3 regions of the Geodermatophilus sp. SYSU D00779 genome follow, and region 2 is predicted to be linked to each of the others. Evidence: predicted binding sites of a transcription regulator. Region 2 holds the regulator's gene; each other region holds the start of a gene.

Region 1 (3,262 bases), on a different contig from region 2:
TGGAGCTGCTGCGCGCGGCGCTCGTGCGGGAGCCGCAGGACGGGTTCGCGGTGGACGTCGTCCAGCTCGCGCCGGGCGGGTCGATCGGACGGCACCCGACCCGGCTGTGGCTGCTGTTCCTGGTCGTCTCCGGCCGCGGCTGGGTGTCCGGGGCGTCGGGTGACCGCCGGCCGCTGCGGGCCGGCGAGGCGGCGCTGTGGTCGCCGGGGGAGGACCACACGTCGGGGTCCGACGAGGGGCTGACCGCCGTCGTGGTGCAGTGCCATGTCCGTCCGCTGGCCGGCGAGGGGGTCCCGTGACGACCCTGACCCTGCACGCGACGGGGCCCATCGGGCCGGACGAGGTCTGGGAGCGCTACGCCGTCCCCGCGCGCTGGTCGCAGTGGGCTCCGCAGATCACCGGCGTCGAGGTGCCGGTGCCGCGGTTGGTGGCAGGCGTGCGGGGCGGGTGCGCGGGCCGGTGGGGGTGACGCTGCCCTTCGTCGTCGACGCGGTGGACGAGGCGGCCCGGCGCTGGTCGTGGACGGTGTCCCTCGGCCCCGTGCGGCTGCACCTGCTGCACTGGGTCACCGAGGGTCCGGACGGCGGCAGCACGACGGGGCTGCGGGTCTCCGGGCCGGCGCCGCTCGTGGTCGGCTACGCGCCGCTGGCCCACCTGGCGATCGGCCGGCTGGTCCGCGCGGTGCGCTGACGCCTCCCCTCATCGGGGTTGGAGCGAGCCGGCCCGCCGGGGTGCACCGCCCGGACACGCCCTCGTGGACGCCTCGTCGGCCGCGGGACCTCGACGGCGCCTGGTTCCACCACCGGTTGGGCGCTGCCGGCGGTGACGCGCTCGCCGCAGCGGCGCTGTGCCGGTTGCTCGGGGAGGAGTGACCGGTCACGGCGCGAGCTGCTCGTGGACGAGCACCCGGACGCCGGACGGCGTCACGTCCTCGCGGTGGACGCGGAAGCCGAGCCGGGTGGCCAGCGCCCGGCTCGGTGCGTTGTCGGGGTGGACGACCGCGGTGAGGCGGCGAGGGTCGCTCCGCCGGTGTACCGAGCGACGTCCGGGTCGGCGTACACCTCGGCCAGTGCCTCGCTGTGCTGACCGGAGAGGGGCGGCATGAGCAGCCGCTCGGTCTCGAGGTGCACGGGCGCACGGTGGTTGGGGCGGACGTCGACGACTCGCGTCAAGACCATGAGCACATCTGTGGACGAGCCGCTGACCTGGGGATCCGCGTGGCTCACTCTCCCCCGATCGGCTAGACTTCGAACAGGTGATCGATCCGGTGGGAGGTGTCGTGGCCAGGTTGGCGGTGCGGGCGGACGACGACCTGCACGCTCTGGACGACGGCGCCCTGCTCGACCGCACCGCTGGATTGATCCGCGAGCGGAACCGGATCGACGCCGAGCTGGTCCGCACGATCCGCGTCGCGGATGCGCGGCAGGCGTGCGAGCACGACGGGCTGAAGACGATGCCAGCGTGGCTGCGGAACCACACCCGACTCTCGGCTGCGGCAGCCGCTGAGCTGGTCCGGTCCGGGCGTGCACTCGAGCACCTGCCGGCGCTGGGGGCCGCGTTCGCGGCCGGGGACGTGACCGCCGACCAGGTCGCCGCAGTGGCCCCCATCGCGCGTGACGAGCACCGGGTCGCCGCCGCGGAACAGGATGTGGACCTGGCCGAGATCGACGCCGCGCTGACGGCGATCGCCACCTCGCAGCCGCACCAGGTGCTCGGGCAGGCGGTGAATCGCTATCTGGCGATGCTCGATCAGGACGGCCCCGAGCCCGACCCGACCGAGGGGCGGCGGCTGGCCATCACCAAGCACGCCGACGGCAGCATCACCGGCCGGTTCGACCTGGACGCCGTCGGCGGGGAGAGGCTGCAGACCGCGCTGGAGTCGGTGGTGCAGGCCGGCCGGTGCGCCGGGGACGAACGCACCCGTCACCAGCAGCAGGCCGACGCGCTGGTGCAGCTGTGCGACAACCAGCTGGCCGCCGGCTCCCTGCCGACCTTGCGCGGCCACAAGCCGCAGGTCATCGTCACGATCGGCGTCGAGGACCTGGCCGGCCCGGCCACCGGGCCGGGTGCAGCCGAGACCGGGTTCGGCGCGACGATCTCCGCCGCCCGTGCCCGCTGGCTGGCCTGCGACGGGCAGGTCACCCGGATCGTCATGGGCCCGGACGGGATGCCGCTGGACTACGGGCGCAGCCTCCGCTTGGTGCCACCCCACGTCCGCCGCGCCGCCGAGGTCCGCGACGGAGGGTGCGTGTTCGCCGGCTGCGGGGCCCCGACGTTCTGGTGCGACGTCCACCACCTGCTGGCCTGGATCGACGGCGGCGAGACCGACCTGGAGAACTCCGCGCTGTTGTGCGAGCGGCACCACACGAAGGTCCACCACGGCTTCCGGGTCGAACGCCGACCCGACGGGCGATGGCGCACCTGGCGACCCGACGGCACCGAGATCCTCATCGGCCCCGGCCGCACCGGTCCACCGCTGGCCACCGCAGCCTGACCGACCGACGACGCACGACAGCCGCGCGTTCCACGTGGAACGCGCGGCTGCCGTGCGTGCGCAACCGGGTCGCGCGCCGGGCGATGTGGTGGCCGAGAAGCCGGAGATGCGGCGGACGGGCGTCGAGGGCGGGACCTACAGTGCGTCCCGTGCGGGGGCTGGTGGAGGCGGTGCTGCCCGCCCGGATGGGCACGCCGTTCCGCTGGCTGGTCGGGTCGTCCTGGGTGGGCAACCTCGGCGACGGCATCGCCCTCGCCGCCGGGCCGCTGCTGGTCGCCGGCCAGACCCAGGACCCGCTCCTCGTCGCCCTGGGCGCCCTGGCGCAACGGCTGCCGTGGCTGCTCCTCGGCCTGCAGGCGGGCGTCCTCGCCGACCGCGTCGACCGCCGGCGGCTGCTCATCGGCGTGGCCCTGGCCCGCGGCGGCATCCTGCTCGGCCAGCTCGTGGGCGGGCTGCTCGCCCGGGCCTGGGGCGTCACCGGGCCGTTCTGGTTCGGCTTCGTCGGCTCGGCGGTCATCCTCGCCCTCATCTGGCGGCAGCTCGCCCACGTCGCCCACGCCGGCGAGGAGGCGTCCACCGCCTCGGTGTCGTGAGCGAGTGGGGCCCGGAGGTCCCTCGAGGAACGACGAGGGGCTCGGCGTGGCAGGGGAACGGCACCTGATCGCGGTGTGGTCCGGGGGACCACGGTGTCGTCGTACGGTGCGGTCATGGGCGTCACGCACGAGGTCACCAACCAGGTCCCGCCGCTGGTCGGTCACGACCCCATCG
Region 2 (3,262 bases):
CCGCCTCTTGTCGCTCCTCGACCGCCCCGTGCCGCGAGCGACCGCGCGCCTCAGGGCAGCTCGAGGACCTGGCCGGGGACCAGTGCCGAACCCTCGAGGTCGTTGAGCTCCTCGATGGCGTCGACCACCGTGCGCACGTCCTGGTCGGCACCGGCGGCCTCCCCGGCGATCGACCACACCGTGTCGCCGGACTCCACCACCACGCTCCGCTCGCCGGCCAGCTGGAGTCCACCGTCGTCCGGGCCCTCGACGAGCGGGGCGAGGAGCACGCCGAGCGCGACGGCGCCGCCGAGGGCCAGGGCGAGCGCCAGCCGGCGCCCCCGGCGGGTCAGACGCAGCCGCGGGACCGCAGCGCGCTCCGGGGTGGCGCAGCCCCCGCGCACGGCACGGGCCGGCACCGGGCGCGACGCGGCGGGACGGCCGCCCGAGGACGTCGGCTCCCGCCGAGCGGGTGCCCGGCCGGCACCCCGGCCCGAGGGAGCCGGGTCCGCGGTGCGCGGCTCCGGGCCCGCCGGGCGGTCGGGCACCGGCCGCAGGTGACCGGCGACGCGGGGGCCGGTCCCGGCCGGCCCCGACGCAGCAGGCGTCTGCGGCAGGCGCCCGGACGCGGCCGTCGCCCGGCCCGGGTGCCCGCACCCGGCCGCACGGCCGTCGTCCGCCGACCCGAGCAACGGACGCCACGGGACCCGGACCGTCGCGTCGAACTCCAGCACGGCCTGCCGCACGCTCGCCATGACCTCTCCTCCTCCATCGACCCGGCGCTGCTCGAACACGCGTTCGATCGAACGTCCGTGCGATGTGTACCGCATCCCCCCGACGAGGTCGACCCGACACCGCACGCCGACTTCGAACACACGTTTGAAGTACCGGCTCCGAGGCGCTACGGTCCGTAGCAGCACCCGTCCGCCGTCGCCGCGAGGGCGCCGGCGGGGCCGGGGCCGGCAGCGGTCCCACGCAGTGGAGCCGGCCGGGTCCGGCTCCCCGGGCGGGCGCAGGTCGACAGGGCCGTGACGACACGGCCGGCGAGGAGGAGACGTGGCGGGCACGAGCGGGACGTCGGGCGGCGGTGTCCGGGGCGGAGGCGGCTCGTCGCGGCGCGCGTCCGGGAGCCGGACCGCCGCACCGGAGCGGGCCGAGACGGCGTCGGTGCGCACCTTCCCCGACCGGGGCGAGAGCGGCGACGGGCTCACCCAGCGGCAGCGGCGGGTCCTCGAGGTGATCCGCGACTCGATCGAGCGGCGCGGCTACCCGCCCTCGGTCCGCGAGATCGGCGAGGCCGTGGGGCTGTCGTCGGCCTCGTCGGTGGCCCACCAGCTCAGCGTGCTGCAGAAGAAGGGCTGGCTGCGCCGCGACCCCAACCGCCCGCGCGCGCTCGACGTCCGCCTGCCCGGCGACACCCCCGGCGCGCCCGCGCCCACGGTGGTGGCCCCCGCCGGCGCCGAGGAGACCCCTGCCCCCACCTACGTCCCGCTCGTCGGCCGGATCGCCGCCGGTGGCCCCGTGCTGGCCGAGCAGGCGGTCGAGGACGTCTTCCCGCTCCCCCGCGAGCTGGTCGGCGAGGGCACGCTGTTCATGCTCAAGGTCACCGGTGACTCGATGGTCGAGGCCGCCATCTGCGACGGCGACTGGGTCGTCGTGCGCCAGCAGCCGACCGCGGAGAACGGCGAGATCGTCGCCGCCATGATCGACGGTGAGGCGACGGTGAAGACCTACAAGCGGCGCGACGGACACGTGTGGCTGCTGCCGCACAACCCCGCGTACGAGCCCATCCCGGGGGATGACGCCACCGTGCTCGGCCGCGTCGTCACGGTGCTCCGCCGGGTCTGACGAAGGGCCCCGTCCCACCCACCCCTCGCACGCTCGGGACGGGCCCCGGGACGGGGCCGACGGGCCGCCGGCGCGGTGACCGCCGCGCCAGCGGCCGAGCGCCCGACCTGGTCGTCAGCCGCTCCGGACGGCAGGCCCCGGCCGGAGCCCCGGGACGCGGGAGGGCCGAGGCCTCAGTCGCGCCGGCGCACCAGCGCGCCCCCGAGCCAGACGAGCACGCCGGCCACGACAGCGGCAGCGACCGCCGCGGCCACCGGGGGCGGGCCGTCGTCGCCGGACAGCAGGCCGGAGCCCGTGCCGTCCGTGGCCGCCGACGACGACGAGGGCGCCGCCTCGGCCGGCAGCGGCACCACGGTGACGTCGCTGGCCAGCCCCTCCCCCGCGACGACGATCGCCGCGGAGTCCCCGGTGAAACTGATCGCCTCGCCCTGGGCCGCCTCGGGCAGGGCGACCCGGCGCGGCTCCCCCGCCAGCGCACCGGCCACGTCCGAGCCGGTCAGCGGCCAGACGTAGGCGTCGGTGTAGGTGCGCAGGGCGATCCAGCGCTCGTCGGGAGAGACCGCACCACCGGTGACCATCAGCTGGCCGGCGCGGCCGACCGGGCCGCCCGGCGTCCCGGTCGGCAGGAACTCCGCGTCGCCGACCTCGGTGAGGCCGACCGTGCCGTCCTCCACGAGCGCCGACACCGGCCGGTACACCTCACTGGCGCCCAGCACCTCCTTGGTCACCAGGTACGGCGTCCCGTCGGGGGCGAGCAGCAGCGCCTCGACGTCCCGCGGGCCGTCGGGGTACGCCAGCCGGTAGACCGAGCTGCTGCCGTCGGCGTGCAGGGCCAGCAGCGCGACCGTCGTCCGGGTGCCGTTGTTGTCGCCGGTGTCGGCGAGCCAGACGGTCCCGTCGACGGCCAGCGCCATGTCCTCGGGGTCGTAGGGGTCCACCGCCGCGGAGTGCACGCTGACCACCGCACAGGTCCCGTCCAGCACGTAGACGTCGAGCGAGTCGCCGCCGTCGTTGTGCACCAGCATCCGGTCACCCACCTCGACCATCCCGGAGACCTCGGGCAGCCGGGGGTCGGTGAGCTGGCAGCGCGTCGTGGGTGCAGCCGGATCGGCCGGTGCGGCGGACGCGGGCAGGGCGGGGCCGAGGGCGAGCGTCAGCGCGAGACCGGTCCCGGCCCCCAGGCGTCGCCCCCTGGCTCCGCTACGCGGACGACCGGCCAGCTCGGGCACCGATCCAGCGTGACACCAGGACCGCGTCGAGCAGGTGAACCACGCCCAACAGCAGGACGCCGACGGCCGCTCCGACCACGGCGTCGGTGACCCAGTGGAAGTCCAGGGACACCATGGCCACGCCGGTGGCCACCGGGCCGGCGACGCTGAGCAGCCGCGCGGTCCGCTGCACCCACGCTGCGAGTCGGTACTGCACCACCTGCCAG
Region 3 (3,262 bases), on a different contig from region 2:
CCGGTAGGCGGCGGCGTCCTCGGGCCCGCAGGCGTCGGCGATCGAGGCGCAGGTGGCGTCCAGGTCGACGGAGAACACCAGCGGCCGGCCGTCGGGGCCGGGGTCGCCGGGGGACGGGGCGGGCGCGAAGCCCCACGGGTCGCAGTCGACGTAGCGCAGGCCGTGCGCCGCGAGGTCGAGCTCCTCGACGATGCCGCTCTGCCGGACGATCACGTGCGCGCTGGAGCCGCGGTCGACCCGCACGCCCGGCCAGCGCTCCACGGTCGAGACCGCGCCGCCGAGCACCTCGTCGCGCTCGAGGACCTCCACCCGCAGCCCGGCGCGGGCCAGGTAGCAGGCGGCGACCAGCCCGTTGTGCCCGGCGCCGACGACGACGGCGTCGACGGGAGCATCGACGTCCACGGCCCCCTCGCCGGCGCTCGTCGGCCGTGGCAGCCCTGCTGCGCCCCTGCGTGAGCTCGCGAGCTCGCTCACGTGCGGTCGGACCGCGGTGCCGGGGGCGGCAGCGGCAGGCGGGCGCCGAGGATGGCGAAGGGGCGCGAGTCACCGGGGAAGCGGTGGTTGCGGGCCAGGTCGACGAAGCCGTCGGCGTGGTACAGCCGGAAGGCCTTGGTGTCGTTGTCCGGGGTCGACAGCAGCGCCGCCGGGTAGGGGAGGCCGGCCACCAGGGCGTGCAGCAGCTGGCGGCCCAGGCCGCGGCTCTGGTGGGCGGGGTGCACGTGCAGCTCGCAGACCTCGAAGGCGCCGGGCAGCCAGCGCTTCGCCGTCCGCCGGTCGAGCGCGGCGCGCACCTGGTCGTGCCACCACTGGCCGGGCGCGACCAGGTAGCCGTAGCCGAACCCGACGAGGACCTCCCCGTCGGGGGTCTCCACGAAGGCGCCGACCGCGCGGAACCCGGGGCGCTCGGTGTGCTGGATGGCGTAGCCGTACCGCCCGGCGACCACCGAGGGGCTGTAGCCCATCGCCTCGCCGTAGATGGCCAGCGCCTCGTGCATGTGGTCGCGCAGCCAGCCGGTGGGCAGCTCGGTGACCCGCGCCGCGGGCGTCGTCCCGGTCACGAGGACACCTCCTCGGGCAGCGCCACCGGGCCGTCCCCGATCTCGGCGGCGGTCCCGCCGGTGAGCCGCAGCAGCTCCTCGTAGCTGGTCGGGAAGACCGCGTGCGGGTGTCCGGCGGCGGCCCAGACCCGGTCGTGCCGGGCCAGCTCGATGTCGACCAGCGTGCCGATCGGCTCCGGGTGGCCGATCGGGGCGACACCGCCGATCGGCTGGCCGGTGTGCCGGCGCACGGAGTCGGCCGACGCCGGGCGCACGTCGCGGACGCCGAGCAGCCCGGCGACCTTCGTGACGTCGACCCGGTGGGCGCCGCTGGTGAGGACCAGCAGCGGCGCGCCGTCGACGTCGAACAGCAGGCTGTTGGCGATGGCCCCGACCGGGACGCCGAGCTCTCCGGCCGCCTCGGCAGCGGTGCGGGCGCTGCCGGTCAGCTCGAGCACCTGCCCGGTCGCGCCGGCCTCGGCCAGGAGGGCGGAGATGGCGGCCACCCGGGGGTGCTCGGGTCGGCTCATGCGTCGATCCTGCCATCGGCCGGGGCGGTCTGCTGCGGGCCCGGGCTCCCCGTGCGGCCGGCGCACCCGGCCGCGCGCCCCGCTTGACGTCGTCGGTGCCGGCAGGGTGTACTCGTCGTGGTTCGAACAGGCGTTCGAACCACGACGGCCCCCCGCCGCACCCGGGTCCTTCCCCGCCCGGTGCGGCGGGCCGGGGCCGGTGGGGCGGCGGAGCGGGTGGGGAGTCTGTCATGAGCCGGGTGCTGAGCGGGGTCGGCGAGCGGGTCGGCGAGGAGGTGCAGGTCGAGCGCGGGCCGCTCGGGCCGGCGCAGTTCTGGCGCGGGCAGTCGCGTTACGTCGTCGGCGAGCTGCTCGACTCGTGGGTGGAGACCGCCCCGTGGTGGCAGCGCGGTGCCGCGGGAGCCGGTGGCGCCTCCGCCGAGCTGGTCGCCAGCCGCGAGGTGTGGCGGGTGGAGGCGGTCCGGGCCGGCCGGTCGCGGATGAGCTTCGCCGGCGTCTTCGACCTCAGCTGGGAGTCGGCGGACAACCGCTGGTCGCTCGTGCGGGTGCACGACTGATGGGGGCCGTCCGCGTCATGGCCGACCAGCTGCCCCTGCCCCCGCCGCTGCCCCCGGCCGCCCGCCAGCTGCTCGACCAGGCCTCCCGGGCGCTGGCCGAGGCGGCGGCGAGCGCCGACGCCCGGCAGCGCTACGCCACCGCCCACCTGGGCGCGCTGCGCGCCGCGGCCGCGGTGCTGGCCGCCCGCACCCGGCCGGAGTCCGGACGGCGCCGCCCGCGCAGCGCCTGGGTGCTGCTCGGCCAGGTGGCGCCCGAGCTGGGGGAGTGGGCCACCTTCTTCGCCGCCGGCGCGGCCAAGCGGGCCGCCGCCGAGGCCGGGCTGTCCCACGCCGTCACCGACCGCGAGGCCGACGATCTGGTCCGCGACGTGCGTGCCTTCCTCGCCGTCGTGGAGAACGCCCTGGGCAGCACGCCGTCACCGGAGTCGCCCCGGCGCGCGCGTCCCCGGGTGGTCGGCGGGTCCGAGCACCGGAACGGGAGGTGAGGCCCGACCCCTTCGTCCACCTCCACGTCGCCTCGGGCTACTCCATGCAGTACGGGGCCAACCACCCGGTCGACCTGGTCGAGCGGGCGGCCGAGCACGGCATGCGGGCCCTGGCGCTCACCGACCGCGACGGGCTCTACGGCGCGGTGAAGTTCGCGCTGGCCTGCCGGGCGGCCGACGTGCGGCCGCTGTTCGGGGTGGACCTGGCCGTGACGCCCTCGGTGGACTCGGCCGTCCCGCCGGCCCTGGCCCCCGTGGTCGGCGGTGTGCACTCGGCGCAGCGGGCGCGAGCTCGCCGGCCGGGGGCGCCGGACGACGCACGCGGCCGCGCCGGACGCCGCTCGCCGGCCCGCGGCGGGTCGAGCGTCGACCCGCGGCTGCCGCGGGTCACCTTCCTGGCCCGGGACGGCGCGGGGTGGCGGTCGCTGTGCCGGCTGACCAGCGCCACCCACCTGCGTGGCACGCGCGGGGAGCCGGTGAGCTCACTCGCGCTGGCCGCCGAGCACGCGCCCGGGCTGGTGGCCCTGCTGGGCCCGGACTCCCCGGTGGGCCGGGCGCTGGCCGCCGGGCGGGCCGACGTGGCCTCCGCCCGGCTGGCCGCCTGGCGCGCGGTGTTCGGTCCCGGCTCGCTGGTGCTCGAGGTCGTGCACCAC

The links. The regulator LexA, encoded in region 2, represses DNA repair genes until DNA is damaged. The targets are predictions, from matches to a motif close to TCGAACANNTGTTCGA.
Region 1: the regulator LexA is predicted to act here: its motif matches at 1,248-1,263, upstream of ACI79G_RS11855 (DUF222 domain-containing protein).
Region 3: the regulator LexA is predicted to act here: its motif matches at 1,690-1,705, upstream of ACI79G_RS02840 (DUF6504 family protein).

The regions. Positions count from the first base shown of each region.
Region 1 is NZ_JBJGZQ010000012.1:138,408-141,669, reverse strand. Features, by position in the region: gene ACI79G_RS11875 (cupin domain-containing protein) at 1-299, shown strand, start outside; gene ACI79G_RS11870 (hypothetical protein) at 296-469, shown strand; gene ACI79G_RS11865 (hypothetical protein) at 466-690, shown strand; gene ACI79G_RS11860 (hypothetical protein) at 924-1,130, opposite strand; gene ACI79G_RS11855 (DUF222 domain-containing protein) at 1,268-2,494, shown strand; gene ACI79G_RS11850 (MFS transporter) at 2,644-3,087, shown strand; gene ACI79G_RS11845 (acyl-CoA dehydrogenase family protein) at 3,202-3,262, shown strand, end outside.
Region 2 is NZ_JBJGZQ010000013.1:51,652-54,913, reverse strand. Features, by position in the region: gene ACI79G_RS12180 (LysM peptidoglycan-binding domain-containing protein) at 51-734, opposite strand; gene lexA (transcriptional repressor LexA) at 1,036-1,827, shown strand; gene ACI79G_RS12170 (hypothetical protein) at 2,001-2,873, opposite strand; gene ACI79G_RS12165 (phosphatase PAP2 family protein) at 3,028-3,262, opposite strand, start outside.
Region 3 is NZ_JBJGZQ010000003.1:61,169-64,430, forward strand. Features, by position in the region: gene ACI79G_RS02825 (phytoene desaturase family protein) at 1-402, opposite strand, end outside; gene ACI79G_RS02830 (GNAT family N-acetyltransferase) at 471-1,058, opposite strand; gene ACI79G_RS02835 (YbaK/EbsC family protein) at 1,055-1,567, opposite strand; gene ACI79G_RS02840 (DUF6504 family protein) at 1,798-2,124, shown strand; gene ACI79G_RS02845 (SAV_6107 family HEPN domain-containing protein) at 2,124-2,609, shown strand; gene ACI79G_RS02850 (DNA polymerase III subunit alpha) at 2,606-3,262, shown strand, end outside.